Zobellia alginiliquefaciens: one gene and its partner. The protein of the gene in region 1 binds, or shares a complex with, the protein of each later gene. Links are inferred from orthologs where the notes say so. Each region holds a gene or a part of one and is shown in the gene's direction. Other genes may lie near its edges.

The links.
Region 2: the proteins of mnmG (region 1) and mnmE are in contact, whole or in part, in a solved structure (PDB 9HIP), measured with the Escherichia coli proteins. The link is inferred for Zobellia alginiliquefaciens from one-to-one orthologs.

The regions. Positions count from the first base shown.
Region 1 is NZ_CP119758.1:1,910,709-1,926,674, reverse strand. Bases 6,004-8,899 are described here. They hold mnmG (tRNA uridine-5-carboxymethylaminomethyl(34) synthesis enzyme MnmG), read left to right. Parts: upstream 6,004-6,465; coding sequence 6,466-8,334; downstream 8,335-8,899. Other genes in these bases: P0077_RS08185 (hypothetical protein), read left to right, coding at 8,777-8,899; ybeY (rRNA maturation RNase YbeY), read left to right, coding at 6,004-6,390. In the rest of the region: P0077_RS08210 (SPFH domain-containing protein), read right to left, coding at 1-726; gltX (glutamate--tRNA ligase), read right to left, coding at 898-2,406; P0077_RS08200 (DUF4175 family protein), read left to right, coding at 2,538-5,978; more of ybeY, read left to right, coding at 5,971-6,003; more of P0077_RS08185, read left to right, coding at 8,900-8,998; P0077_RS08180 (class I SAM-dependent methyltransferase), read left to right, coding at 9,126-9,956; P0077_RS08175 (OmpH/Skp family outer membrane protein), read left to right, coding at 10,335-10,841; P0077_RS08170 (DoxX family protein), read right to left, coding at 10,896-11,294; holB (DNA polymerase III subunit delta'), read right to left, coding at 11,358-12,509; P0077_RS08160 (phosphoglycerate kinase), read left to right, coding at 12,651-13,844; P0077_RS08155 (LysM peptidoglycan-binding domain-containing protein), read left to right, coding at 13,988-15,631; P0077_RS08150 (DUF4837 family protein), read left to right, coding at 15,644-15,966. UniProt on the Escherichia coli protein: NAD-binding protein involved in the addition of a carboxymethylaminomethyl (cmnm) group at the wobble position (U34) of certain tRNAs, forming tRNA-cmnm(5)s(2)U34.
Region 2 is NZ_CP119758.1:4,072,820-4,088,864, reverse strand. The notes cover bases 6,370-9,344. They hold mnmE (tRNA uridine-5-carboxymethylaminomethyl(34) synthesis GTPase MnmE), read left to right. Parts: upstream 6,370-7,145; coding sequence 7,146-8,543; downstream 8,544-9,344. Other genes in these bases: P0077_RS16655 (TIR domain-containing protein), read right to left, coding at 8,648-9,344; P0077_RS16665 (hypothetical protein), read right to left, coding at 6,553-7,005; P0077_RS16670 (DUF4870 domain-containing protein), read right to left, coding at 6,370-6,429. In the rest of the region: P0077_RS16700 (phosphoribosylaminoimidazolesuccinocarboxamide synthase), read right to left, coding at 1-70; P0077_RS16695 (PhoH family protein), read right to left, coding at 111-1,064; P0077_RS16690 (SAM hydrolase/SAM-dependent halogenase family protein), read left to right, coding at 1,355-2,188; gliding motility-associated ABC transporter permease subunit GldF, read left to right, coding at 2,349-3,077; gliding motility-associated ABC transporter substrate-binding protein GldG, read left to right, coding at 3,077-4,741; dnaN (DNA polymerase III subunit beta), read left to right, coding at 4,872-5,990; more of P0077_RS16670, read right to left, coding at 6,064-6,369; more of P0077_RS16655, read right to left, coding at 9,345-10,984; P0077_RS16650 (hypothetical protein), read left to right, coding at 11,279-11,545; P0077_RS16645 (MiaE family protein), read right to left, coding at 11,945-12,526; P0077_RS16640 (hypothetical protein), read right to left, coding at 12,812-13,573; P0077_RS16635 (hypothetical protein), read left to right, coding at 14,184-15,539; P0077_RS16630 (tetratricopeptide repeat protein), read left to right, coding at 15,818-16,045. UniProt on the Escherichia coli protein: Exhibits a very high intrinsic GTPase hydrolysis rate. Involved in the addition of a carboxymethylaminomethyl (cmnm) group at the wobble position (U34) of certain tRNAs, forming tRNA-cmnm(5)s(2)U34.

The DNA.
Region 1 (15,966 bases):
TTGTGAGTTGATACCTACTTTGTTCAAGACCTCCACGGACTCTTCTAGACCACGAGCTATTTCACGACGTTGGTCTGCGATTCCTTGGCCCTGTAACCGCTTGCTTTCAGCTTCAGCTTTTGCCTTTTCAACAATAAGAATACGTGCGGCATCACCTTCAAATTGAGCAGCGATTTTTTCACGCTCAGAGGCATTAATACGGTTCATGGCCTCTTTTACTTGGGCATCCGGGTCAATATCGGTTACTAAGGTCTTGATAATGTCGTATCCGTAGTCTAGCATTGCATCTTGTAGTTCTGATTTTACAGCTATGGCTATATCATCTTTTTTTACAAAAACATCATCTAGTTTCATTTTAGGCACTTCGGCACGCACCACGTCAAAAACATACGAAGTAATCTGCTCGTGCGGATATTCCAATTTATAAAAGGCATCGTAAACCTTTTCCCTAATTACCACATATTGAACAGAGACTTTTAATTTTACAAAAACGTCATCTAGGGTTTTAGTCTCAATGATGACATCCAATTGTTGAATTTTTAAGCTGATTCTTGCCGCAATACGCTGTACATAAGGTATTTTAAACTGAATTCCTGATTGTCTAACACTCGTAAATTTCCCGAATGTTTCAATCAAAACGGCAGTCTGTTGTTTCACAATAAATACGCCGGAGATAATAGTCACAACAACAAAGAATAGAATAGGAATCCAAATAAAACTGCCCATAATTTTTAGTTTTTAGTTAATGGAATGAATTTACGAAACGCTTTATTGATATGTAGTAATTTTCTTGAGTTTGTTACATCAGTTGTATTTTCATTGTCGAAGGGAATAAAAAAAGCCTGAATAGAAATGAACTATTCAGGCACTTACATAAAAGTGTATTTTACTATGAGTTTATGCTAAAGCTGAAATTGCTTTTTGAATGCGTGTTATACTATCTGCTTTGCCGATCATGGCCATGATATCAAATAAATGCGGGCCTTTCATATCACCAACAATCACTAAGCGTAAGGGTGGCATCACTTTACCAAAAGAGAGTTCTTCCTGGCCTATCCAATCTTTTACAATGGTTTCCACGTTTACGGATGAGAAATCAGATATTCCTTCCAACACGGATACCAAACGGTTTAGAATCTCGGGAGTACCTTCTTTCCATTGTTTTTTCACTGCCTTTTCATTGTAAGATGTAGGTGGAACAAAGAAGTAATCGGATAAATCCCAGAAGTCAGCTACAAAAACAGCTCGTTCTTTTATTAAACCAACTACATTTTCAAGATAATCTTCTGGTTTTTCATCAACTGCAATTGATTTCTCATGTAAGATATCTGCATATAGTTTAGCCAATTCGGCATTCGTTTTTGTCTGTAGGTACTGTTGATTATACCATTTGGTTTTATCAGGATCAAAGCGGGCCCCAGATTTGTTAACACGCTGTAGACTGAAGGTTTCTACTAATTCCTCTAGACTAAAAATCTCTTGTTCCGTACCTGGGTTCCAGCCTAAAAGGGCCAAAAAGTTAACAACAGCTTCTGAGAAATAACCTTCTTCTTTGTATCCAATGGATTCGTTCCAGCTTAGAGGAAATACAGGGAATCCCATTTTTTCACCATCACGTTTGCTAAGTTTTCCTTTTCCCACAGGTTTCATTATCAAGGGTAAGTGAGCAAATTCAGGGGCATTCCACCCAAAAGCATCGTATAGTTGCTGGTGAAGTGCTAAAGAAGGCAACCACTCCTCACCACGAATAACATGGGTAATTTCCATTAGGTGGTCATCCACAATGTTGGCAAGGTGATAGGTAGGCATTCCGTCACTTTTGAAAAGAACTTTATCGTCCAGAACATTAGTGTCAATTTCAATGTTACCGCGAACAATATCTTTTAAATGTAATTTTTCATCCGGAGGCGTTAAAAAACGAACCACATAATCTTCCCCTGCGTCCAAGCGTTTTTGAACATCTTCGGGCATTAGGGATAAGGAGTTATCCAGTTTTAACCGGTTGTGCCAGTTGTAAATAAAGGTCTTACCTTTTGCCTCATGGTCTTTTCTATGAAAATCCAACTTTTCTGCGGTATCAAAGGCATAATAGGCTTTCCCGTTGGCTATCAACTCCTCGGCATACTGCTTGTACAGGAGATTACGTTCACTTTGTCTATAAGGTCCAAAATTACCTTTTTGGCCTGGGCCTTCATCAAAAGCAAGGCCACACCATTTGAGTGCGTCAACAATATATTGCTCGGCACCTTCAACGTAGCGGTTTTGATCAGTATCTTCTATTCTCAATATGAAGTCCCCGCCGTGTTTTTTGGCGAATAAATAATTGAATAGGGCAGTGCGAACACCGCCTATGTGCAATGGCCCTGTAGGGCTTGGTGCAAAACGTACGCGTACTCTTTGGCTCATGGCTAAAATTTTATGGCGTAAAGGTATAAAAAGCACCTTATCTCCCCAAAGTAAACCTCTTAAACAGACGCATAAAGGACTTGAATTTGGAGCTAAGGCCTTGGGTGCTTTTTTCTGTATCTTTACAATCTATGAATGGTTACCAGAACATACTGCAAAAGCTGAACGGTTTTGTTAGAAAGTACTATACTAAAATGCTCATTAAGGGTGTAGTATTGTTTGTGGCCTTTGGTGTCCTTTTCCTTTTGGCTGTACTTGGAGTTGAATTCCTACTTTGGCTTAGCTCTACGGGACGTTTGGTCTTGCTGCTATTGTTTGTATGTATTGAGGTGTTATTGCTGTTTAAATACATTCTAATGCCTTTATTCTATCTATTTCGGTTAAAACAAGGGATTAGTAATAGAGAAGCTTCCGTTTTAATTGGTAAACATTTTCCTGAAGTTGGGGACAAGCTGTATAATCTTATTGATTTAGGCGAGGATAAAAACCAATCGGAATTATTGTTGGCTAGTATTGAACAGAGAAGTGAACGAATGCGTTTAGTGCCGTTTGCTAAGGCTGTGGAGTTTAAGGACAACTTAAAATATTTGAAATACCTTGCTATTCCAGCAATGGTAGTGTTTCTCATTGGCGTATCAGGTAATCTCAAACCCTTTTTTGGTTCCGGAAATAGGGTGGTTAATTATCGTATGGCTTACGAACCACCAGCACCTTTTTCTTTTCACTTAATGACCAAAGATTTAGACGTGTTGGATGCTAAAGAATATAATTTAGAAGTAATTACTAAGGGAAGTGTAAAGCCCGAAACTGTTTTTATAGTTGTTGATGGAAAACAATCAATTCTTCAGGAAGATAACGGTCGGTACCATTATAAGTTTACACCTCCTTTAAATTCGGTAAATTTTTATTTTTTGGCTAATGGAGTGCAATCTAAACCTTATCGACTTAATGTACTCAAAACGCCTGTAATGGATGGTTTTGAGATGGAATTGGACTATCCCAACTATACCGGTAAACCGACCGAAACCTTGAAAAGTACGGGTAATGCTATATTTCCAGAGGGTACAAAGGTTAGTTGGAAAATTACGGGTTCAAATACCAGTACTGTCCAATTAATTACTGAAGATACCATTCAGGATTTTTCTAAAAGTAATGTTGATTTTAATCTAGAAAAGAGAGTGTATAGCAATTTAGATTATGAGGTGGCTACTTCTAATGACAATGTATCTCATTATGAGAAATTAAGTTATAAGTTAACTGTTATTAGGGATGCGTATCCATCCATTAAAGTGAAGCAGGTGTTAGACTCACTCAATCCTAATGTAGCCTATTACGCAGGTGAGGCAACGGATGATTATAAACTAAACAGTATAAAATTGATATGTTATGCCGATGATAATCCGGAAAACAAGCAAACCATACTATTGAACAATCCTAATTCTAATTTTGATCAATTTTATTACACATTTCCTTCTGGGCTGGAAATAGATTCTGATACGAATTATAGTTTTTACTTTGAAGCGGTGGATAACGATGCTATTCATAAAGGAAAGTCCATAAAATCCCAAGTGTTTTCATTGTCTTTGTTGGACGAAGATGAGCTTAGGAATAAAGAATTGGAATCACAACAATCATTGATCAATAACCTTGATAAATCCTTAGATAAGTTTAAGGAGCAGAAGGAGAGTCTTAAGGACATTAATAGGGAACAAAAAGAGAAGACCCAGTTTAATTTTACTGACCAAAATCAGGTTAAGGATTTTCTAAGAAAGCAACAACAGCAGGAAAGTCAGATGGAAAAGTTCAGTAAACAACTGAAAGAGAACCTGAGTAAGATGGATAAAGATGATGAGTTAAACCAGTTGTTGCAGGAACGTTTGGAACGTCAGGAAATACAGGCTAAGAAGAATGAAAAGTTGCTGCAAGAACTTAATAAAATAGCTGATAAGATTGATAAATCTGAATTAACAAAGAGGTTAGAAGACCTAGGAAAGAAACAGCAGAACAGCGAACGTAACCTGGAGCAGTTGCTAGAATTGACCAAACGGTATTATGTTACTGAAAAGGTTAATCAACTGGCTCGTGATTTGGAAAAATTGGCTGAAAAGCAGGAAAAGGCTGCTGATAATTTTGGAGTAAAGGATAAAGAGAAGGAGCAGAAGGAATTGAATACATCCTTTGATAACATAGCGAAGGAGTTAGATGAGTTGCATAACGACAATTTAAATCTTAAGAAACCGCTTGATTTGAGCCGTGATCACCAGAAAGAGTTAGATGTTAAAGAGGATCAGAAAGAGGCTTTAGAAGAGATTAAAAAAGAAGAACCTAGCTTTTCAGAGCCAGAAAGTAGTAAGGGGTCAGCGGAAAAGGCAACTAAGAAACAAAAATCTGCAGCTCAGAAAATGAAGCAAATGAGCGAAGCGCTTAGAAAATCGTCCTCAGGTGGCGGCGGAGATTCCATTTCTGAGGATGCTGAAATGTTAAGACAAATATTGGATAACCTGATTACCTTCTCTTTTAAACAAGAAAAGTTGTACGATAGTCTAGAAGATGTTGATGCGGATAGTCCGCAGTTTTCTAACGCTATACACCAACAACAAGAGCTTCGTGATTTGTTTGAACATGTAGATGATAGCCTTTTTGCTTTATCGTTAAGGCGTGCGGAGTTATCTGAGTTCGTAAACGAACAGATTACAGAAGTGTATTATAATGTGGATAAGACTTTGGAGAGCGTTGCGGAAAATCAAATATACCAAGGTGTATCGTATCAAAAATATGTGCTTAATGCTTCCAATAGTTTAGCTGATTTTCTTGCTAAAATATTGGATAATATGGAACAGAGCATGATGTCTGGTAAAGGAGAGGGTAAAGGAGAAGGTTTTCAATTGCCAGATATTATTCAGGGGCAACAGGAATTAAAAGAGAAAATGGAAGGAATGGGCAAACCCGGAGAAGGAAAGCCTAGTAAAGGTGAAGGGGATAAAGGAGAGGGCTCTAAGGGTGATAAGGGAGAATCTAAAAAGGGGGAAGGGCAAAAACCCGGTGAAGGAGAATCTAATCAAGGAGACCAGCAACAGGGAAAAAATGGCAAGGGCGGTAGTGGAAAAGAGCAAGGGGGTGATTCTGGTGATGGCTCAGGACAACTGTCGGAATCAGAACTTGAGGAGATTTATGAAATTTACAAAGAGCAGCAGATGTTGCGTCAGCAATTGGAACAGCAATTAGAGGACATGATGAATGCTGGGGATAAAAAACTTGCAGAGAAGCTGATTAAGCAGATGGAGGATTTTGAGAATGATCTTTTAGAAAATGGTTTTACTCAGCGCAGTATGTCCAAGATTAATAACATTCAGTATGAAATGTTGAAGTTAGAAAATGCAGCGTTAAAACAAGGTAAAAAACCTGAAAGAGAGAGTAATACCAATACCAATCAGTTTGATAATCCTATTACTACTAAACCCTCATTATTAGAGAATTATCGTAATGAAGTTGAGATTTTAAACAGACAAAGCTTACCTTTGCGCCAAAATTTTCAAAATATGGTTAAAGAATATTTTAAAACGGATGATTGAGTTTCATTATAAGACGGACTTTATTCTGGAGAATGAGGGCAAGTATGTAGATTGGTTAGGTTCTGTTATTAGTTCTGAAGGGGGAGAGTTGAATCAAATTGACTATGTATTTTGTTCCGATGAAGAGGTTCTTGATATGAACGAAAAATATCTTAATCACGATACGTATACTGATATTTTGACGTTTGATTATACAGAAGGAAAAGTCATTGGAGGGGATATTTTTATCTCTGTTGATAGGGTGATGGAAAACGCTAAGGAATTCAACATTTCATTTGAAGAGGAAATGCTTAGGGTTATGGCGCATGGCATATTACATCTCTTTGGTTTTAAGGATAAGTCCGATGCAGAGGTAACCCTAATGCGTGGTAAGGAAAACGAAAAAATTAAAATGTTCCACGTGGAACAATAAGGACATACCAGACCCGTATTTTAAGGTTAGGGTGGTGTATGTAAAGTAAATAATCACATTTTATAAGGATAAGAGATGTTTGCAGAGGAGTATGATGTTGTAGTAGTAGGAGGAGGACATGCAGGGGCAGAGGCCGCTGCGGCAGCGGGTAATATGGGTTCCAAGACCCTTTTGGTAACCATGAATTTGCAGACTATCGGTCAGATGTCTTGTAATCCTGCCATGGGAGGAATTGCCAAAGGACAAATTGTACGTGAGATTGATGCGCTCGGAGGATTAAGTGGAATTATCACAGATAAGTCCGCTATTCAGTTTAAAATGTTGAATAAGTCCAAAGGACCTGCCATGTGGAGTCCACGTACTCAAAATGACCGTATGCGGTTTGCGGAGGAATGGCGTCTGGCGTTGGAGAACATACCTAATGTTGATTTTTATCAGGAAATGGTTAGTGGATTACTAATTGAGAATGGTAAAGCAGTAGGGGTAAAGAGTTCTTTAGGGATTGATATTAGATCTAAATCCGTTGTTCTAACGAACGGTACATTTTTAAATGGACTTATCCATATAGGCGAAAAACAGTTTGGTGGAGGAAGAGCAGGGGAAAAAGCAGCTACTGGAATTACCGAACAATTGCTGCAGTTGGGGTTTGAAAGTGGACGTATGAAGACTGGAACACCACCACGTGTTGATGGTCGTTCTTTGGATTATTCGGTTATGATTCCTCAGCCAGGGGATGTGATTCCGGAGAAATTCTCGTATTTGCAGACGCCGGTTCTTACTACCCAACGTGATTGTTTTATGACCCATACAAGTGAGTTGGTTCATGATGTGTTGCGTGATGGTTTTGATAGATCACCTATGTTCAATGGTCGAATTAAAAGTGTGGGGCCTCGTTATTGTCCATCTATTGAGGACAAGATTAACCGTTTCGCAGATAAGAATAGTCATCAAATTTTTGTTGAACCTGAGGGTTGGGATACGGTAGAAGTATATGTAAATGGTTTCTCAACTTCCCTTCCGGAGGATGTTCAATTTAAGGCATTACGCTCGGTTGTAGGGTTTGAAAATGTGAAGTTCTTCAGACCTGGTTACGCTATAGAATATGATTATTTTCCACCCACACAATTGAAACATACTTTGGAAACTAAGCTTGTGGAGAACCTGTATTTTGCTGGACAGATTAATGGAACTACCGGGTATGAGGAAGCAGCTTCCCAAGGTCTAATGGCTGGTATGAATGCCCATTTAAAAATTAAAGAAAAAGAGGAATTTATTCTCCAAAGAGACGAAGCATATATTGGTGTTTTGATTGATGATTTAATTACAAAGGGTACGGAAGAGCCTTATCGTATGTTTACTTCTAGGGCAGAATACAGAACTTTATTGCGACAGGATAATGCAGATTTGCGTTTAACTCCACGGAGTTTTCAGATTGGTTTAGCTAAAAAAGAACGCCTTATCCGCATGGAGGAGAAGGAGAAAAAATCTGATTCATTCGTAAATTTCTTTAAAGAAACCAGTGTTAAACCAGAGGATATTAATCCTATTTTGGAGAGTGTAAATTCCGCTTTGGTGAAACAATCCGATAAGATGTTCAAGGTGTTTTCAAGACCTAAAGTAACCATGGATCACATGCTACAATTGGAAACAGTTTCCGGTTTTGTGGAAGAGAATAAGCTGGACCGAGAGGTACTAGAACAGACCGAAATTCAGGTAAAGTATTCGGGATATATTGCTAAGGAAAAGAATAATGCTGATAAATTATTACGCTTGGAAAACGTAAAAATTCCGGCAAATTTTGACTATTCAAAACTTAAGTCTTTGTCCTACGAGGCAAGGGAAAAACTGAATTCTATACAGCCAGTTACTATAGCACAGGCAGCTAGAGTTAGTGGTGTAAATCCATCTGATATTAGTGTGCTTCTAGTGTATCTAGGAAGGTAGAATTTAAGAACGTTCCACGTGGAACATATGTCGTTTCCACACTGCTATTCTAGATAAGAATAGTGCGGATACGACTAAAGGAACCTTACTACAGCGAACGCTATAGCTTATATAACGTGCATTTTTAAAATATACATAAGAATAGTACTTAAGGGTTTCCCAGCCAGTTCTATAGTAGAAGGGTTCGAAATCCTTTTTTTATTTCTGTTTATATAGAACGAGTAGGGAGGTGTAAAATTGTTTTGGACTTGATTTTTTGTTGATGTATTTTTTCAATCAAAAACGTCTTTTAGATGAAGCGATATCTGTTTGTTTTGTGTCTTGTCGTTACAGTTCAATCTTGCATTTCGGTACGGATTGCGGCAAGCATAAAAGAGTATAAAATTTTTAAAAAGAAGAAGTTCAAAAAGAGTCTTTCCAGAATAAAGATGTTCATTTTTGAATGCCCCAAATAATCGAAGCATTTTACAATTATGTGTATGATGATTTCCCATTTGAGATTAATGGAAAAATTATTTTTTTCGTGTTTTATGAGACCTCAATTCCTGCCAAAGTTTTGAAACTAGCTCCTGCTATTTTTAACGATACTTTGAATACAGCTTTAGCCAATGAAGAAGATGTTAATTTTGTTGGGGGAGATGATATGACCAGAACCAATAATTGACATTTAGCTATTGAAATAAATCGCGATTATGAAAAAGACTGTGTTCATGAAAATTCGTTTTCTAGAGAGCCAGTTTTAAATTATCTTCGAACTCTCAAAAAAGAATACCTCACCACGCACAACTACAATGAAACCGTTTTTAAAAACTAAAGACTTCTCAATTACCGGCGAAGACTTTGAATTACTTTTAGATGAAGAACTTCAAATGTTGGTAACACAACCCCAACCAAAAGATCTTCAAAAATACTATGAAAGTGATGTCTATATTTCGCATACCGATTCGTCTAAATCTGTTATAGATAAAATGTATCAGGCGGTCAAAAAAATCAGTCTTTCTCAAAAAGTCTTTTTGATAAACCGATACGCAAAGCAAAATAAAACGCTCCTGGATATTGGTGCAGGTACCGGGGATTTTTTGTTGGAAGCAAAAAAATGGAAGTGGTCCGTTAAGGGAGTAGAACCCAACCAGGATGCTCGGATTCGTTCTCGCGAAAAGAGAATGGAATTGTTAGCCGGTTTAGATGATTTGCCTAATACCAAATTTCAGGTAATTACACTTTGGCATGTTCTAGAGCATCTTCCAGATTTAGATTCGCAAATAGAAACAATAAAGAAAAACTTAGAGAAAGATGGAACGCTTGTTATTGCTGTTCCGAATTTTAAATCTTACGACGCCCAACACTATAAAGAATTTTGGGCAGCTTATGATGTGCCCAGACATCTTTGGCATTTTTCAAAAGAAGCCATACATAAGATATTTGCAAAACACGGAATGGAATTGGTGAAAACCAAACCAATGTGGTTTGATGCTTTTTACGTCTCTATACTTTCGGAGAAATATAAGACGGGCAAACAAAATTTAATGAAATCATTTCTAATCGGTTTTTGGTCTAATCTTAAAGCTATATTCACGGGTCAACCTTCCTCTATAATCTATGTTTTAAAAAAGCAGCAATAATACTCGTTATTTACGTTAAAACTTATTTTAAGCCGTTTTAAGGCTGTTTGGCTACCATTGCCCAGTGATTGTATGATTTTAAAAATATAATTCCTCTATGGATTTTGTAAAGTGCTGTTTTTGATAAATTTCACTTATACTTTATCGAATGAAGTATAAAGACTGTTGATGGGCTGTTTTAGGAGCTAATAATGATATCGAATTAAATTTTTTATGAATAGGAGCTTCTTCATCGACATTTAAAAATTAGATGACAACAATTAAAAAAGCTTTTCTATTTTTGCGCAACTTGTAAATTAATTTCTTTAGAATTTAATGAAGTCTAATTTTAGAAGTAATTAGTTAAGAGTAAAAAGTAGACTAATAATAAACTGAATTATGAAAAACGTAGTAGTGGTATTTTTGATGTTGGTAATGGTTTCTTGTCAACAAGAAAAAATTGGATTTGTAGACAATGTAAAGTTGATGGAAGAATACCAAGAAAAAGTTGATGTTGAAGCGGCATTCAAAGTTAAAGCTGATGCGCTGACCAAAAAGAGAGATAGTATTTCTCAGGCATTTCAAATGGAGGCTCAGGCGTTTCAAGCTAAAGCTCAAAAATTATCCCAGCAAAAAGCGCAGGAAGAGTATGGTGCAATGCAACAAAGAGGGCAAATGATAGGGCAGCAATTGCAGCAGGAAGATCAACAACTTCAAATGGAAGGCCAAACCGAAATGGATAGTATTATCAGTAAGGTGAAGAAAGAAGTGAAGGCTTACGGAAAAGCAAATGGCTATAGCTACATTCTTGGAGGTGGTGATGGTGGTAGCGTGCTGTACGGTGCAGAAGCTAATGATCTTACTTCGGAAATCGTAAAACTTTTGAACGATAAGTACAAGAAGTAAACCTACATAAAAAAATTATTGAAACGCCCGTAGATTCTATCTACGGGCGTTTTTTTATCTCTGAAGGATGTAGACCAGAAATATGGCAGGCATGAAATATACGGCAATGGTCTTGGCTCCTTCATAATCCTTGGCCATACGTTGACCGAACATAAGCATCAGTAACGACACGCATGATAGAATACTGCCATAAAGCGCAATGCTGCTTTCTCCTATGATTAAAATTTGATAAAGCCCAACGGCGCATAAAACACCCGAAGCCATCTCTATCCACACTAGGGTGCCCAAGAGAAAAGGGACAAGCTTTTCTAACGGGGTGCCCGTAAAATGTTCTTTGAGCCAAGAGAGATTTCCTTTCCAATCAAAAATTTTGTCTATACTACTTTGAATGAAGACAATTATTAGAAAAATCAAGATTAAAATTTCGGTGGCGGAGTTTAGAAAAGAATCCATAGACTATGGTTTTGGGGTTGGTTGCTATTAAGTTAGCAAAAAAAAACCGTAGTATAGTACAGCCTATGCTGCTTTTCGATGTAAGAGACGCGTTAACTTTATAGAAAGGTCTGTAAGAATAATCTTGGAGTTCCCATTTCGTTCAACGTGGTAAATAGCATCTTCAAGTTCTTTTACAATAGTTAGAATATTGTTTTCATGAACAAAAGGAGCAAACTTGTCCAAACTAAAACCATCTGCATGGATACGCATAAAAGAGAGATCTTTGGCATTAAAATTAATGAGCATGGCCTGCCTCATTACCGCTATGCAGTAGTGTAAGAACTTCTTTTGTGTTTCACGACCGGTCTTAGCTACTTCTTCGCTCCACATAATAAGATCTTGGATGGCGCTTTTATTTCCTTTGGCTTTAAAAGCGCTCCGTACCCATTGCACGAACCATTTTTCAAAGATTAAATCTTCTGAGTCTTCATTCATCAAATCTAATGCCTTGTTGAAGTTTCCGTTAGCTTCATGGGCTATGCGCAAGGCTTCTTCTCTTAACGCTCCTTTTTCAACTAGGGCATTGGCCATAGCTTCTTCGGCTAGGGGAGGGAAATGTAAGACTTGACACCGAGAACGTATGGTCTGTATAATTTGTTCCTCGTCTTCGGTAATAAGAATAAAGACGGTTTTATTAGGAGGCTCCTCAATTAGTTTTAAAAGCTTGTTGGCTGCCGCGGTATTCATTTTCTCGGCCATCCAAATCACCATCACCTTATATCCTCCTTCGTAGGATTTTAAGACTAATTTCTTAACAACATCCTGGGCTTCATCAACCCCGATCTGACCTTGTTTTTTTTCAATTCCTATTAAACGGTACCAATCAAAAAGATTTCCGTAAGGTTGTTCTTTTACAAATTTTCGCCATTCTTCCATATAGTGGTTACTGACAGCGTGGCTTTTTACCTTATCCGAATTGGAAACGGGAAAAGCAAAATGCATATCAGGATGGGAAAGTGCACCAAATTTAAGATTGCAGCTCTGGTTGTGTCCGTTGTTCTCTCCGCCACTGTTGGCACAAATAATATATTGCGCATAGGCAATGGCCATGGGCAAGGTTCCGGATCCTTCCGGACCCACAAATAATTGGGCGTGAGGAATTCTACCTGCATCGGCACTAGTGGCCAAATGGTTCTTGATGTGTGATAGTCCTAAAATCTCGTTGAACAACATGGGCCAAAGATAACTTTTTTAATACATACGATTCAACTGTGCCAACTTCTTAAATATGGTTAATATCTAGAGTCTATTGGTTTTGTACTACCAGTCTAACATCCTTTTTATTACATTTGCGACTCTCTAAAACCGAATAACATGAAAACTGTAAACGACTTTAATTTTGAAAATAAGAAGGCTCTCATTCGCGTTGATTTCAACGTTCCATTGGATGAGGAATTTAATGTTGCCGATGCTACCCGTATAGAAGCGGCGAAGCCAACAATCATAAAAGTACTGGAAGATGGTGGTAGTGCCATTTTAATGAGCCACTTGGGAAGACCAAAGGGACAAAAAGTTGCCGATTTGTCTTTACAGCATATTGCGAATAAAGTTTCGGATGTTATTGGTGTTACGGTAAAATTTGTTGCGGATTGTGTGGGTGATGTTGCGGAGAAAGCGGCTGCTGAACTTAAACCAGGTGAAATACTATTATTGGAAAACTTAAGGTTCCACGCTGAAGAAGAAAAAGGAGACGAAGGTTTTGCTGAGCAACTTTCTAAATTAGGAGATATATACATCAATGATGCTTTTGGTACTGCACACAGAGCACATGCCTCAACCACTATTGTAGCAAAGTTCTTTACGGATAAAAAATGTTTTGGATTCTTGTTGGCTAAAGAAATTGAAGCAATTGATAAAGTAATGCAAACCGGCGAAAAGCCAGTTTTGGCAATTTTAGGAGGAGCAAAAGTCTCTTCAAAAATTACCATTATTGAAAACATTTTGGACAAAGTAGACCACCTGATAGTTGGCGGTGGTATGACGTATACGTTCATAAAAGCACAGGGTGGGCAAGTAGGTGATTCCATCTGTGAAGATGATAAGATGGATTTGGCCATGGATATTTTAAAACAAGCCAAAGAGAAGAATGTACAAGTTCATATTCCTGTTGATGTATTGGCTGCAGATGATTTTGCAAACGATGCGAATACGCAAATTGTAGACGTAACCAAAATACCTGACGGATGGCAAGGATTGGACGCTGGTCCAAAAACTTTGGAGAATTTTAAGGAGGTAATCTTAAAGTCAAAAACCATCCTTTGGAACGGTCCTATCGGTGTTTTTGAAATGGAGAGCTTCGCAAAAGGAACTATCGCTTTAGGTAATTATATTGATGAGGCTACGCAAGGCGGTGCTTTTTCACTTGTAGGAGGTGGTGATTCCGTTGCTGCTGTTAAACAGTTCGGTTTTGATGATAAGGTTAGTTATGTTTCTACTGGAGGTGGCGCTATGTTGGAAAGCCTAGAGGGTAAAACCCTACCTGGTATCGCTGCAATAATCGGTCAATAAAGGCGTTATCGATAAACGGGGCGAAACGCTTAATTTTGTAAAAATTTTATTTTTTCGGAAAAAAGTACGATTTTAGTAGGGTTACAGTTCGCTGTAACCCTATGTTAATCATAGCTGTACGTACCGCTATATATGCACTTTAAATGATAAAAAGTAAAAAACGTTTTCTTTCGATTTTTTCAGGTCTTATTTTGGCGTTGCCCGTAGTGGCACAAGAACAGGAGAAAGATTCGGTTGTGGTTTCTGACGAGCTAACGGAAGAGGTTGTAGTGGATACACTGGCCATGGATATGAAAGGCCTAGAGCAGATGGAGGAGATGGCTAAGGATAGTGTGGTTTTAAATGATAGCCCACTAACCTTATCAAAAGACAGTCTTATATTAAGACTAAGACTTCAAGATTTGCCTGAAGCTGCCAAGTATGACAGCCTTTGGATGAAGGAACTTTACGCAAATGCATCCCTTTCCGATGAAATGTTCCGTGAGGTGGAAACGTTAGATTATGATAAAACCTATCCTACTTCTCTTCCTACGGATACGCTGAAGGCTCGTTTGGATAGACTAAACCAAAAAACACCTTTCAATATTGCTTACAACCCTTCTTTAGAGAACGTCATTAAATCGTTTCTTTTCAGAAAAAGAGATTTAATGGAGCGTATGTTGACCGTAAGCCAATTTTATTTTCCTCTATTTGAGCAAGAGCTGGACAACTACAATATTCCTTTGGAGATGAAATATCTTTCTATTGTAGAATCGGCATTGAACCCAAGAGCCCGTTCACGTGTTGGAGCAACAGGTCTTTGGCAGTTTATGTACGGTACCGGTAAGCAATATAAATTAGATGTGTCCAGTTATGTAGATGATCGTAGTGATCCAATAAAATCTACTGCGGCAGCCTGTCAATTTCTTTCTAAACTTTATGATATTTATGGGGATTGGGATTTGGCCCTTGCAGCCTACAATTCTGGACCCGGTAATGTAAACAAGGCTATTAGAAGGTCTGGTGGCCAAAAGAATTATTGGCAACTACGGCGTTACCTACCTAGGGAAACAGCCGGTTATGTTCCTGCATTTTTGGCAACTATGTACCTTTTTGAATATGCGGATGAGCATGGTTTACGAGGAGAAAAGATAGAAAGGGCCTATTTTGAAACGGACACTCTACACGTAAAAAGTTTCATCACTTTTGATCAAATTTCTGAACTGACCGGAGTTAGCAAAGAGGAATTAAAGGTTTTAAATCCTTCTTATAAATTAGACGTTATTCCCTTTATAGAAGGGAAGAATCATACGTTGCGTTTGCCAAAATATGCAGTAGGAAGCTTTGTGCATAATGAGGAAGCTATCTATGCCCATATCAAAAAAGAATTGGAAAGCAAAGAAAGCCCGTTGGCACAAATGGCAAAGGAAGCGGAAGATAATCGTATTCGTTATAAAGTTCGTAGTGGAGATTTTTTGGGTAAAATAGCCGAGCGTTACGGGGTTGGCGTAAGTCAATTAAAACAATGGAACGGCTTGCGCAGTAATAATCTTAGAATAGGACAACGACTAACTATTTTTCCTAGAAAAATGCCAAGCGCTGCAGTGGTTTCTACAAAAACATCTAGCTCTGCTAAAAGTTTTCCACCCGGCACAAAGACCCATACAGTGCGCAGTGGTGACTCACTTTGGACCATTTCAAAAAAATATCCAGGAATTTCTGTTGAAAATTTACGACAATGGAACGGTATTAGCGGTAAGAATCTAAAACCGGGCACAAAATTGAAATTGTGCGAATGTTCATCGTAAACCTATACCAAAATGAAACAAGCTGGAACACTATTTTTACTCTTTTCCTTAGCATTTTTATCCTGTAAAGACAGTAAGAACCAAAACTACCTCCCTACTTCCGTTGGAGCAATAAACTCTATGGTCGTTGTAATTGATAACGAGCTATGGAAAGGCAGTGTGGGCGATAGTATTAGAAGTCATTTTGCTGCTCCTGTTGTGGGCATGCCTATGGATGAGCCTTTATTTACTATAGATCAGATCGCTCCTAAGTTTTTTACGGGTTCTATAAGGAATACACGCTCTATTCTTTATGTGGCGGAAGATTCGTTAAACTTGGCTCACATAAAGAAGGA
Region 2 (16,045 bases), 2.2 Mb from region 1 along the record:
GAACCTTGCCTTTATAAATACTTTTCTGGCCCGGAAATTTAAAATTGGTATCTGTAATGGTACTGCTCATTGGATAATGGTAATTTTCAATGTAAAAAGAAAGGTTGCTATTAATTCTGGTGCTCTATATTCTTGTAAGCATCAATAACTTTTTTCACAAGTTTATGACGGATAACATCTTTATCATCTAGATAAACGATTTCAATACCTTGGGTGTTCTTAAGAATCAAAAGCGCTTCCTTAAGACCTGAAATCACCCTTCTTGGTAAATCTATCTGACCAGGGTCTCCCGTAATTAAGAATTTGGCATTTTTCCCCATACGGGTAAGAAACATTTTCATCTGCGCATGCGTGGTATTCTGTGCCTCGTCCAAAATAACAAAAGCATTATCCAACGTACGTCCACGCATAAAAGCCAAAGGTGCAATTTGTATGATGTCGTTCTCTATTAAATGTGCCAATTTTTCAGCGGGAATCATATCTCTTAGGCCGTCATACAAAGGTTGCATATACGGGTCTAATTTCTCTTTTAAATCTCCCGGTAAAAAGCCAAGATTCTCGCCAGCCTCTACTGCAGGTCTAGTTAAGATAATACGCCTTACCTGCTTTTCTTTCAGTGCTTTAACAGCAAGTGCAACCCCCGTATAGGTTTTACCGGTACCCGCAGGCCCTATAGCAAAAACCATATCGTTTTTCTTGGCCGCATCAACTAACTTTCGCTGGTTTACGGTTTGTGGCTTTATAAGCCTACCATTAACACCGTGCACCAATGTTTCGCCACTATTTGCCGGCGATTCATAATCTGAAGACGTATTACTGGTTAGTACCCTTTCGATTATATTTTCGTCCAGTTTATTGTATTTGCCAAAGTGCACCGTAAGCATATCAAAACGCCGTTCAAATTCCTCAAGGAGTTCTTCATCGCCGTAGACTTTTATTTTGCTTCCCCTAGCTACTATTTTCAACTTTGGAAAATACTTTTTAAGCAAGTCAATATTTTCATTTTGTTGCCCAAAAAATTCTCTTGGGCTTATCTCGGTAAGTTCTAATATAAGTTCGTTCAAAAAACAGAGGTGTTAAAATGAAAGCCTGTGAACATAATATTTCGCTTGGCTATTTTTTTGTTATAATTTTGTTTAACAAACTTAACGAAAATTTCAGTTTGCCTAACTAAAACATATCAACATTACTGTATGATAGCGAACTCAAATAATCATATTCATTTATTCTCAAATAGCATCTTGCACAGCTTTCTATACAGGTTTAGCGTAGTTATTACGGTTTCACGCTTCACAGGTCGTTTATTCCAATTTAACAAAATACCTGTTTTTCCTGATGTAAATGAAAGTAATTTATGAATCCGATTATAACGCTAACCACAGATTTTGGTCTTAAAGACTATTTTGTAGGCACCCTTAAGGGAACCATATATAAGGAACTTAACGATGCCAGAATAGTTGATATCTCCCATAACATAAGTCCGTTCAACATTCAAGAATGTGCCTATATCCTAGAAAATTCATACAAGCATTTTCCCGAGGGCACTATACACATTGTTGGGGTGGACTCAGAACCCACACCAGAGAACCAGCATGTGGCAGTATTGGTAAACGGCCATTATTTCATAAGCGCCAACAATGGAGTTATTGGTCTTATTACCAGTGAAATAAAACCTGAAAAGGTAGTGGAATTAAATATTCCCAATCCTAGTCACGGTTCTTTTCCCGTATTGGACGTGTTCGTTCAGGTTGCCTGCCATATAGCTCGGGGCGGCACTTTAGAGGTGGTAGGAAGATCATTTGACCAGCTTAAAGATTTAAGGGAGTTCTCACCTACCGTTACTGATAATGGAAGTAAAATAATTGGCAGCGTTGTTTACATTGATAATTATGGAAACGTGGTAACCAATATTAGTAAGAACTTTTTTGAAGCCTACCGTAAGGGGAGGGATTTTGAGATTACCGCGCGGACTACCAAGTTCACCAAGATTCATAATAAGTACAGCGACATCATCAACTTTGACCTTGAGAAAAGTCAGCGTAAAGGTGCTGGAGACCGGTTAGCACTCTTTAATAGCGCCAATTACATTCAGCTTGCTATTTATAAAAGCGACCTGAATACAGTTGGCGGAGCCTCTACCCTTCTTGGTCTTGATTTTAGAGACACCATTACCATTACTTTCTCATAACAGATTGAAAAACGACTTGGATTGTATTTAACAAATGTTCGTTTAATTTATAATTGTTTATAAATTTGGGATTATACTTTTAAGTATGTTTTAAAAATAACCATAAACCGAATGTATTTTGCTCCTTATGAACTGGGGCGTTCAAAATCTAAAGCCGTATATGCTTGCCATTTTTAAACGTGAAATACAATCGTTCTTTACATCGCCCATAGGGTATTTGGTCATCGGGCTTTTTCTTGTACTGAACGGATTGTTCCTTTGGGTATTCAAAGGCCCTTTTAATATTTTTGATTACGGCTTTGCCGATCTAAGCAACTTTTTTCTCCTAGCGCCTTGGGTATTTCTTTTTCTGATACCCGCTATAACCATGAAAAGTTTCTCTGAAGAAAAAAAATTAGGGACTTTAGAGCTGCTTTTTATTAAACCCATTTCAATTTGGGAAACGGTTCTTGGAAAATTCTTCGGAACTTTCGCTTTAGGACTTATAGCTCTTGTACCCACGCTTCTCTACGTTTATAGCATTTCGCAATTGGGTACCACAAACGGCAACTTAGATACCGGACTGGTTCTAGGCTCTTATTTTGGTACCTTATTTTTAATGAGTTGTTATACGGCAATAGGTTTATTGGCTTCAACCTTATCAGAAAATCAGATTGTCGCTTTTATAGTAGGAATAATTTTATGCTTCCTTTTTTATTATGGATTTGAAGGTCTTGCCACTCTTTTTGAAGGAGAAACATTAGTGTTCATTGAAAAATTAGGGATGAAACACCATTTTGAAAGTATAGCAAGAGGCGTTTTAGATACACGAGATTTAGTATATTTTATCACTTTAACCATTTTCTTTCTTTTTCTAACCGTTATACAACTTAAAAACACGAACCGGTGATGAAGAAAAATCTAATTCCAATAGTTTCGGCTTTAGCGATTCTAATCGTATTGAATTTTATTTCCGGTTGGGTGTATACGCGCTTTGACCTTACGGAAGACCACAGGTACACCTTATCCGAAGAAGCCCTACAAACTGTTGAATCTTTTGACCAACCTGTTATTGTTGATGTGATTTTAGATGGAAACCTTCCTCCTGAATTCATAAAACTACAGACCGAGACGCGCCAGCTACTGGAGGAATTTGCATCAAAGAACAGTAATATAAAATTCAGTTTTATAAATCCGTTGGAGGACGCCTCACAAATTGATGGCACCATAACAGATTTGCAAGCATTAGGACTGACTCCCGCTCAAATTACAGTTGAAGAAAATGGAAAGACTTCACAAGAAATTGTTTTCCCATGGGCCATGGTCAACTACAACAATAAGACCGTTAAGATTCCCCTGTTAAAAAACAAACTGGGCGCTACCACCGAAGAACGAGTCAACAATTCCGTTCAACATTTAGAATATGCTTTTACGCATGCTTTTGCTAAAATAAGCATAACTGAAAAAAAACAGATTGCAGTACTAAAAGGTAATGGTGAGTTAGATGACATTCACTTGGCGGATTTCTTGACCTCCATAAAAGACTACTATAATATTGGTGCTATTACTTTAGATTCGGTAGCTACCAATCCTCAAAACACACTAGACCAGCTTAAAAACTACGATTTGGCGCTAATAGCCAAACCCACAGAGCCGTTCACGGATGCCGAGAAATATGTGTTGGACCAATATATAGTGAGCGGAGGAAAATCTATGTGGCTCATTGACCAGGTAGATATGGAATTGGATAGCCTTTTTAACGAAAATGGAGCGGCCATGGCATTGCCAAGGGATTTAAACCTGAATGATTTCTTTTTTAAATATGGCGTTCGAGTGAATCCCAATTTGGTAAACGACATGTATTTTACCCAAATTGTCCTAGCTTCGGGGGAAGGTAACGCTTCCGAATACAATCCCGTGCCATGGTATTACAATCCTATGGTTTTTTCAAAAAATGACCATCCGATCAACAATAACCTAGAAGCTATTCGCTTTCAATTTGCCAATTCTATAGACACTTTAGCCAATACCTATACAAAAACGGTACTTCTATCAAGCTCACCCTTATCTAAATTGGACGGCACACCAAAACAAATTAGCCTAGACCTTATTAACACACCTCCCAAAAAAGAGCTGTACAACAAAGGAAATAATCCGCTGGCCGTTCTGGTATCGGGAAAATTCACCTCGGCCTTCGCAAATAGAATCAAACCAATTTCTTTAAAAGGGGCTTTGGACAAAGGTGAAAAGAACCAAATTTTGGTGGTTTCCGATGGCGATATTATCCGGAATCAAATACGGAACAACCGGCCGTTAGAATTAGGCTATGATAAATGGACAAACAACTATTACGGCAATAAAGAATTTTTAATAAATGCGTTGAATTTCCTTTTAGACGAAAAAGGACTTATAAACATTAGAAATAAAAAAGTTGCGGTACCCTTTCTGGATGACCAAAAGATGACAGACCAAAAAACTAAATGGCAACTAATAAATATTGGCCTTCCCGTGGGGTTGACACTTCTTTTTGGAGCAATTTTCAGCTATTTTAGAAGGCGTAAATACGGGGCCTAGATGTTAATAAGTTTGTTTCGGTAAAAAATGCATTTCAAATATCTTTGTTTCATTCAGGTTTTTCGAAGCTTGTATCAATATCGAGACATATTAGACACTATATACCACAAATTGAAATAACGATTCTCCTATGAAATTCATAGTATCCAGCACCTATCTCTTAAAGCAGTTACAAGTTTTAGGCGGTGTTATCAATAACAGTAACACCTTACCTATTCTAGACAATTTTTTATTCGATCTAGATAACAACAAATTAACGGTCTCCGCTTCTGATCTTGAAACTACAATGAGCTCGGTATTAGATGTTGATTCGGACAACCAAGGAACCATTGCCGTTCCCGCTCGTTTGTTGTTGGAGACGCTAAAGACTTTTCCTGAACAACCGCTAACTTTTGTTGTAGAAGACAATAACACCGTAGAAATAAGCTCTAATCACGGTAAATACGCATTGGCATACGCTGATGGTGCTGAATTCCCAAAAGCAGTTGAACTGGCCAACCCTAGCTCCACTACCCTTCTTGGCGATATTTTAGCAACTGCTATTGACAAAACCATATTTGCTGCAGGTAACGATGACCTTAGACCGGTAATGAGCGGCGTTTTCTTTCAGTTCTCTACGGAGAATTTAACTTTTGTCGCTACAGATGCCCACAAATTGGTAAAATACCAAAGAACGGATGTTACGGCTTCACAGGTTGCGGAATTCATTATGCCTAAAAAACCCTTGACGCTGTTAAAAGGAATTTTGGCCGGTAGCGAATCGGATGTTATAATTGAATATAATGATAGTAATGCCAAATTCAGCTTTGAGAATACAGAGCTTATTTGTCGTCTAATCGATGGAAAATATCCTAATTACGAAGCCGTAATTCCTAAAGAAAACCCTAATGTACTTTCTATCGCCAGAAATCAATTTTTGAGTTCTGTAAAAAGGGTGGCTATTTTCTCCAATAAAACTACCCACCAGATACGACTTAAAATTGCTGGCGCAGAACTGAATATTTCTGCCGAGGATATTGATTACAGTAACAAAGCGGAAGAACGCTTAACTTGTTCTTATCAGGGAGACGATATGCAAATAGGTTTTAACTCTCGTTTCTTAACAGAAATGCTGAACAACCTTACTTCTGATGATGTATCATTAGAAATGAGCTTACCGAACAGAGCAGGTATCCTAACGCCTATTGACGGTCTTGATGAAGGAGAAAACGTAACTATGCTAGTAATGCCGGTGATGCTGAACAGCTAGGAAGTTATTTTAAAATACAAAAGCCCCAAGAAATACTTCTTGGGGCTTTTTGTTTATATATGTTTTTTATATTTTAAGATATAAAAGGAATAGTCATAAAGGTATTGGGTTTTTCGCCATTACTTGCTCTTACTGCATTTACTATAGGGATTATAAACGCTACGATACCTATAAAAATTAAACTTAAAATACCTAGGCCCAAAAGTAATATAGCAGGAACACTAATAATAGTCCCGAGTAATACAGTTAACTGAAAGTTTATAATAGACTTGCCATGCTCGTCCATACCAACAACACTGTCTTTAGAGGTAAGCCACAACAACAAAGGAACTACGAGGCCGCCAAAACCTGTTATGTACGTTAAGAATTGTGATAAATGGGCAATGACCAACAGTTGATTATTCTGTTCTAATGTTTTGTTTTGATTAATGATTTCCATTTTTTGATTGTTTTAGAGGTTCTGTATATACGACGAACAAAAAGAGGAAATGTTACATTACAAAACAAAAAATCCCGTAAGAATCGGTTCTTACGGGATTGAAAAATATATTTTTTTACTTGTTTACAACTTTCTTTCTAGCTTAATCAGTTTTTCCTGATTTTTGTTCATGCTAACTTTTATTTTATTCAGTTTCTTTTCAATTTTAGCAACATCATTTGGAGAAAGTTTGCCCTTAATTTTATCAACCTCCATTTTGTCACTTATTTTAGCAACCTTCTTTTCATCTTTTTCCAATCCCTTTTTTATAGAATTGATTTGACTTGTAAGCTTTTCGTATTTCTTTTGAGCTTTTTCTGATTTCTTCTGTGCTTTTTTTGCCGCTTTCGCTTCTTTTTCAGCTGCTTTTGCCTCCTTTTCGGCCGCTTCTATCTGTCTTCTGATTTCCTTGGCCTCACGCTCCGCCTGCTCAACCTGGGATATGGAATCCATTTTAACCCCGCCGTCTTCCTGTGCAAATGAGAAAGTTGAAACTCCAACTAGAAACACCAAAAATGTCAATACTCGCATGTTCATAATAATATAGTTTTAATAGTTAATGGAGGGCGAAGGTAATTATTTTCCTTAATTCATAAACATTAGCGTCATTTATTTTTGATGTCTTAAATTGACATTTGCTTCTACTTGTTTTTCCCTATTTTTGCAAAAACTTTTTAATGGTCCCAAACGATAATATAATAGCATTGGCAACCCCTTCGGGCGCTGGTGCAATTGCCGTCATTCGTATTTCAGGAGAAACTGCAATAGACATTGCCGCTACTTTTTTCAAATCTGCCTATGGTAAAGATTTAAGAAAAAAGAAGAGCCATACTATTAGTTTAGGTCACATTACAGAAGATAATAAGATTCTGGACGAAGTTTTAGTTTCCATTTTTAAAGGTCCAAATTCGTACACCGGAGAAAATGTAGTTGAGATATCCTGCCATGGCTCCCCTTATATACAGCAGCAGATAATTCAATTATTCCTTAGGAATGGCTGCAGGACCGCAGATGCCGGGGAATTTACACTAAGAGCCTTCTTAAATGGCAAAATGGACTTAAGTCAGGCCGAAGCTGTTGCCGACCTTATTGCCAGTGATAATGCCGCTAGTCATCAAATTGCCATGCAGCAGATGCGTGGTGGGTTCAGTAATGAGATCAAGAGCCTACGAACAGAACTTCTAAATTTTGCTTCGCTCATAGAACTTGAACTCGATTTTTCCGAAGAAGATGTAGAGTTTGCGGACCGTACTCAATTTAAAGAGCTATTGGCACGTATTCAGAAAGTTTTAAAAGGTCTGATCGATTCTTTTGCGGTAGGAAATGTAATTAAAAACGGAATTCCTGTTGCCATTGTAGGCGAACCCAACGTAGGTAAATCTACCCTCCTCAATGCTTTTTTAAACGAAGAACGTGCACTGGTCTCCGACATTGCCGGAACTACCCGAGATACTATTGAAGATGAAATAGCCATTGGTGGTATAGGGTTTCGTTTTATTGACACCGCAGGAATTCGTGAGACCGAAGATGTTGTGGAAGGCATGGGGATAAAACGTACATTCGAAAAAATTGAACAAGCTCAAGTAGTATTGCTTCTAGTTGATGGCTCGAAAATTCTCGCCGATGAACAAAAGCTGAAAAATATTGTTTTTGATTACGAGAAAATTAAGAATCAGAATCCTCAGAAACCTTTGGTACTTCTGGTCAATAAGGCCGATACCCTATCAGACACCGATAAAAATACCATTTCCGAGCATTTACAAAATGTAAATTACCTCTCCGCAAAAACAGGCGAAGGCGTAGAAGAATTACAGGATAGTCTTTTGGAGTTTGTAAACACTGGAGCCCTTCGTAATAACGAAACTATAGTCACCAATACACGGCACTACAATTCCTTGCTAAAAGCGCTGGAAGAAATAGAAAAAGTGCAATTTGGCATGGAAGAAGACCTCTCTAGCGACCTGATGGCCATAGACGTTCGTGAAGCGCTATACCACTTAGGGGAAATCACAGGGCAAGTGACGAATGACGAGTTGTTGGGGAATATATTTGCTAACTTTTGTATCGGGAAGTAACTATAGTTTCATTTATCTCTATTCCATCAACTTTATGAAAAATAAAAATGGAATATCACTAAAAAAAGATTGGCTGATTTTTTCTGTAATTCCCAACTTCTTAGCTATAGCTGAAGATCTTTTATGGCCCTGACCCGGAATTTCCGATGTGTTCCTGAGCTGTTATAGTGATACGAGGCATTGCCATCACTGAATTTTACAAGACGCGCTTGATGCTTGTCAAAAGGTGTAGCGCTCCAATACAACTCGGCTACGAATTTACCTTCGTTGTCCGCACCCTGTCCGATAGTTTTATATAGGAGACGCAATTCATCTATCTCAGGCAACCGCCAGCCTTCACCTAATTGTTCGTGAATACTCATCGCATCTTTCCATGCCATGGGACCTTTATCCTCCATATAAGCAATTTTACCAGTTTTGTTCAATGGGTCAAAGGCAAAAATGATACCGCCATTATATGTATCTCCAATACCTAGTTTTAGGATAGCCGCTGCCTGATTCTCCGGCTTCTTTTCTGTAATTACTTCAGCAGTGAAATCAGAATCGGAATTTAAATCAAGTTCAGAATCGACTGGCACTTCCTCAATTTCCGATAGTGTAATCGGCTGTTTTTCAGAATCTCCTTGAATTACGTAAATCAATATGCCAAAAATAACTAGTGCTACCGTTAAGAGGCCAGCACGAACGCTTCCTATCTTACTTGCATATATATAATTCTTGGCTTCCCTAAAAAATTGACTGAATCCTGTAGCTGATTTGACTTTATATTTTTGTAAAGTGGTTCGAGTTTTATTTGTGACGCTGTTTAACACCTCAACTATTCTCCCCTTTTCAACCTTCTTTCCTGCTACTTTGGATTTTGCTGCTTTTAAAAAGTGTTTAATCCCTTCTGCGCTTTGCTCTTGATATTCTCGCAAAGCCAACCCAGTTCTTTTTAGGACTTTTTTCAGTTCCTGAACTAATTCGCTAGGTTTTTTCTCCTCTACAGGAACCTGAATTTTCGTTTCTTTATCTACCTGCCTTTCTTCTTGAACCAAACTTTTGGCCTCAGCAACTACTTTTTTACCAAATAGATAATTAATTCTTGTAAAGTTCTTTTTCGTAATTGTTTTGAGGACTGCGACCCGTTCATATAGTTTCTTGTCCCATTGCGCCTCTCGTAAGTTTTTCAAAAGTACAGTCCATCTTCCCTCCTTTAAGACTATTTGGGTCTTTGGTTCTTCTTTGACCGACCTTTCTTCTTGAATAACTTCAGAAGCTTCGACCTCCCTTTTTCTGTCAAATTGGTAGTTATGTCTTGCTAGATTAGTTTTTCTAGTTACGGTTTGATCTACCGGAACTGTTTCATTTGATATCTTTTCCCGTTGCGTCTCTCTCTGAGGAATTGCAATTTTTGCGCTACTTTTCTCCTCTACTACTATTTGGATTATAGGTTCTTCTTTGGCACGCTTACTTTCCGGAACTATAGTTCGAGCCTCTATCGTGTTCTTATTACTGAATCGATAATTATATTTTGCAAGGCCGTTTTTTCTATTCGGTATTCTTTGGGTCGTAACTGTCTCCCCTAATACTTTTTCCCATGCCGCGTCTCTTAGCGGTTGTGTTACTTGTTCGTGCCTTTTCTCACCTATTGCTATACGAGCTTTTATAAATTCTCTTTCTCGGCTTTCGTCTTGAACTACTACTCTTCTCGCCTGGACCTCTTTTTCAATTCGTATTTGGTTTTCCGCTTTCTGTCTTTGCCTTTTCTCTCTTCTAATTAATTCTTTAGCTTCGGCCTCTTCTCTAAGTTTTTTATTTTTTTCCTCTCTCCTTTTTAATTCAGCTTCTTCTTTCTGTTTTTTCTCGATATCGGCTTTAGTATCAACCTCGCTTTCTCCGAAAAAATTCATTACAATTTGCTCTTCCTTCTTTTTATTCAGCTCCTTCTTCTCTCCCTTGTTTTCGGATTCCTCCAAAGCAATTTTTTTAGAATATGATGCAAGTAAACCGCGAACATAAAAGCCCACTTGCATACAAACTTTATCCGTTGGGTTCCAACCGCCTACTAGTTTTTCATCTCTACGGAAGACTTGTAGTTCCTTAAAGTTAAAATTGTAATCGTCAGAGGTGAATTCAATGTCCCATGGACAACTTTCCAAAAGTATAGGTATAACAGTGGCCCCACCCTCTTTATAGCGGTCTATAACATTTTTAAATTCATCATACTTGATAAATTCCGAATTCATAAAAGCATTGCTGAGTAAAAATAGAAATACATCTGCACGCTCCAATTGTGAAGAATATTGTGGATTTAACGGCTGTTCTCCATCAATGGCATCATCACTCCAAATAGCTATATTGAAGTCCTTTGCCAAAGGTTGCAAATGAGGCAATAGATACTGCAGCACATCTTTATCTTGGCTGGAATAAATCGCAAAAATGTTGTTCGTTGAACTCATTTAAAAAAACACAACTGTAAGTGAAATCCTATTAAATATAAAAGTCAAAAACTACTTAAAGTAAATAATTTGACAAACTGTATTTTCCGCTGAAACATAGTGAATTATATTCTAAAAAGCAGTACTAAGTATTAAATATTTTTCAATTTGAAAAAGTATCAAAATTTCAACATAAATACGAATGTTATGAGGGTTTTGGTTGATAGAAGTTGTTGATTTTTCAATACATCGATTTTCTAACCGTTGTCAACCCTCCTCATATTAAATAGGAAGCCTGTAATCAATTGCAAATACATGAGTCATTTTAAAAGCCTTTTGACTACAGACGATAAAGAAATCAAGAAGAGCCTGCAAAAAAAGTCAAGGAAAAATGAGAAGAAGGTACCTGAAAAATTTATAGGTATTATCGTCTCGAATACAAACCGAGAACCCATAAAAGATGACGTTTTTATTTGCTTGGACGACAGACCTAGCATTTTAAAAGCTAGTGAAATAGACGGACGCATACTTCAAAAAATGAAAACGTTCATAGACATATTTATAAATGGAATGGTGGGCTAATAGTATCACCTAATGAAAAAAGCAGCTTTTCAGCTGCTTCTTACTATTTATTAAATTTTGTCCTTTACTTCCCAACGTAAGTTAATGCGGTCAAGAAAGTTTTGTTTTTACCTCCATTTGCGGATATGAAAAAACTATCATTCCGGCAGCCTTCGTTGTCTTGTAAAATGGAGTTAATTTAACCTCCAAAACAAGTTCCCGCCGTTGAATTTGTTTAATAAAAGAAACTAGACAAGATTTAAAAACTAGTCATATTGTACAAAATATGTGATACTGGTTATACTCTAAAATTATAACCATACCTCTTCTAGCTTTCAATTAATTACAAATAAAATTCAAACTAAAAACTTCTGATTCAAGAATTAAATACACTTAAACTTTAAACTTAGTGTAGATGTTTTACCCATGTATGGTTTCATCCTTTCCGTAGTTCTTTATCACTTCTGCTTCGAACGCTACCAGCTCTTTCCAACGTTTATCTACATCAACATCTTGGCCATATTTACGAGCAAAACCAATAAAAGTAGTGTAATGGCCTGCTTCGCTAATCATTAAATCACGATAAAATTTTGAAAGTTCCGGGTCTTTTATTTCTTCCGAAAGTAGCTTAAAACGTTCACAGCTCCTGGCTTCGATCATAGCCGAAAACAAAAGTCTATCTACCATAGACTGAAGTCTACTTCCTCCTTTGTTCATGAACTTATACAACTCGTTAACATAGCTGTCCTTGCGCTCCCTACCTAACGTATACCCGCGCTTTTTAATAATATCGTGGACCATTTGAAAATGAACTAATTCTTCTTGCGCCAATAAAAGCAAGTCTGTGACTAAATCCGGATATTCAGAATTGAGCGTAATTATAGTAATGGCGTTAGTAGCCGCTTTTTGTTCACACCATGCATGATCCGTTAGTATTTCCTCTAGGTTTTTTTCAACTATATTAACCCAACGTGGATCAGTAGCTAATTTTAAATGAAGCATGGGCTATTATTTTGTTATAAACTACCTTGGGAAAATCCCACTAGGCATAAAAAGGAATACACTTTGATTTCAAGGCAAGCCTAGGCGGATTTAATCTCGATTATCCAGTAAAAATAGGCATTCAAATGAGATAAATCGCCAGTTAACCAAATGAAATCTTTCTAATACCTCATATTTGGCACTCCAATACGATATAAAAAAAGAATCTTATCTGTTTTATAAGTACAACACAAAAAAAGCAGCTTTACAGCTGCTTTTCTAACTCAAATTCTAAAAATTCCTTTTTTATTCGCCCACATACGTAAATGTAGTCAAGAAAGTTTCGCTGTCACCACCATCTGCGGAAACCGAAGAAACTGTTGCAGACGTTGGGTAATCGCCATCATAAGTATAGGACATGTTAATTGTATACTCTATTTCTCCTTCCTCATTTTTGTACACCACTTGAGAAGGATTGTTGTTAGGGAACAATGCTTTTGCTTTCAAGATTTCTTGTGGTTGTGGCGCTACGGCAAAATTCAGTTGCACTTTGTCCATTACATCAATCATACCGGCAGCCTCAGTTGTCTTGTAAAATGGGTTTGGTTTATTATCATAAGAGATTTCTGCCGTAAAATACACCATTTCTTCTTCGCCTGTCATATAATCATAATTGTACTCAACAAACTTTATTACTGAAGGGTTTCCGTTATCATCATATTCTTCAACATGGCCTGTTTCAAAAGCATCATAAGGAGAATCATATAGCTCCTCTACATTTCCATTATCACCCTGACCGGTCACATCACTTAAATTGCCATTCTCATAAACGAAATTTGTAGTTTCAGTACCATCAAAAATAGAGGTCAATCGAAGATCGGCATTATATGAAAATAATATCTTAGTATCCTCATCTGAATCTTCAGCAGAGGTTACATCTATAGAACTTATAAGTTTGGTTTCTATATTCCCATTTACATCTTCAAATTCATCTGATGTAGATTTGTCACAGCTAAAATTCACAACTGCTAGGGACGACATTAAGAGTAGGCTGTTAATTCGTTTCATAGGTAAGCTTGGATTTGATTTATTTGTTTTGTCTATACGTAACAGTTCCTGTTCAAAAATATTGCTCTCCATATTTTACAGTATTCCGTACTATTTTAGCTGAAGTCAATCACTATCGAATCTTTCTAAATTTATATTTATTATTTTAAGTATAATCGTTTACAATTAGCGATTATTTTGTAGGAATTTTCGCTTATGAAAAAGCTCCATATTTATTACAGTTAAAAACTAAACTGTATAATTATAGAGAAGACTTAGTTAGCAACGGTTATTTTCCGTTGTTACAAATCAATCCATTTTTGGTGTGGTTAACAAAAACCAAAATAATGCCCAAAGTAGTCCGAGTGAATTTATAATTAAAAGAATGATTTTTTGACTGTATTTCTGTCTAAAAGTCATTCCTGATGTTATCAGTAAAAGATTTATCGACACTGAAATTGGTACAATTAGAAGTCCATAACCCATTGGCCCTCCACTTACTTTCCACCAAAACACTTAAACCTCACTTAAGCCAAGGTTTAAAGCAGATCGCAATCTGTTAAAAATCAAAGCTATAAGAACCATCACATCAATTTATGCGTACATTTTTAAACCCCGAAATCTATTTCTTATGAACAAAGTGAAAATCTACCTGTTAATTTTTAGCATTGGTTTCAGCATTCTAAGCTGTACTAGCGACAACTTAAATTTAACCCCTAGTGACGATTCCGAAGAACAGGAATCTGTAACTCCCGAAGAAGAGAACACTGAGGAAGAAGAGGATGTCACCGAAGAAAACCCCACCGGTGAAAACGAAAATTCAGTTGCTGTTGCCACGGAGCTAACGGCCAATGACCTAGAACCGCACCCTATGCAAGACATTGCTAGACCGGGTTATTTGGAAACCATTGTAGATCCCTCTTTCGGAACGGTAATACGAAGGATTTCGGACGCCGGTGACGGAAATATAATCAAACCCATGTACAGTACGGTACAAGCTTGGAATGCAGACGAAACCCGAATGATACTATATGACCAAAGCAATGGTGTACACCAATTGCTAGATGGTAAAACGTATGAATTCATTAGAAACCTGGATGATGTTCTACCAGATGATATTGAGCAATTGTTTTGGGATTTTAATAAGCCGGATATACTTTATTACTTAGATAAAACAACGGATGATTATATTAAATACACTGTTTCTTCCGGCAACAAAGAAGTGTTGGTCAACCTTAGGGACATTACAGGTTGTACAGGCGGAATCAGCATGGGTAATGATGTACAAATGCCTTCTTGGGATAACGATGTCATAGGTTTTAGATGCGAAAACAGTACCGCCTACGCTTATCGTTTTTCGACTCAAAAACTGACCGCCTTTTCTATCAACGACGTTAACTATACGGCGGCAATGCCTGCTCCAAGTGGCCTACTTTTTTATCATAACATATCTTCCTATGATGATAACGGAAACCTTGTCTCAAACCTCAATAAGCAAAAACCGGAACATTCCAGTTTAGGCAAAATGGCAAATGGGACAGACACTGATTTTTCAGTGACTTTTAACGCCGGTCCATATGGCGGATGTCTTGGTAACATCATTGCTTATGATCTAAATACCGGTGATTGTTTACCCGTAATTTCTGAAGATTTAGGATATGATTATCCTAAAAGCGGAACTCATATTTCTGCCGTAGCTCATAAAAATCCGGGATGGATTGCCGCCTCTATGATTGGTTTTGAACAAGACGGGCAAAAACTTCTTGACCAAGAATTGGTTATTGCTAGAATTGAACCTGGAAATGTAGAAGTATATAGAATTGGACACCACAGAGCTGATGAAGATGAATTTGATTATTGGGGCGAACCTCATGCTGTAATCAGTCCATCGGGAACACGCGTGCTTTTTGGTTCGGATTGGAGTGGTAGCGATGATGGCAAATCAGTTGAATCCTATGTGGTTGAATTACCTTCTTATCAACCGTAACTTTCCTGTTTCTATCAGCCTAAAATTTAAATAACTTAAAACGGACGCTTTACATACGCGTCCGTTTGAGTTTCTATAGACTCCATTTATACAGAAATACCGGTAAAGTGAACAGGATAATAGCCCTTTTGTACAAAACCGCATTGTTTACATTCATTACTTTTTAATTTAGTTAGGATTATAAGTCTGTGCTCTTTTCTATCAATTACAGAACTGTAACCCCATTGGCTTATCATCTGCCTCCCCCTTTTATTATTAAGAACCAAAAGAAAGGCGCTATGAAAGCAAAACTTCCACTACCTTGGATTACTGTATTATTCTTCCTAACGATATATTTTTTACATAAGGATGCCAACTCTTACCAAATAAACGGGTATCAAAAAGCGTCGTTCAGTTTTACTAAGTGTACTCCGGCAAAATTTATGTTGAACGGAGTTGATACCACCAAACAGATTTCGCCATTGTTCAATAACTTGGGAAATCTTCATTTTCCGATAGCTACAAAA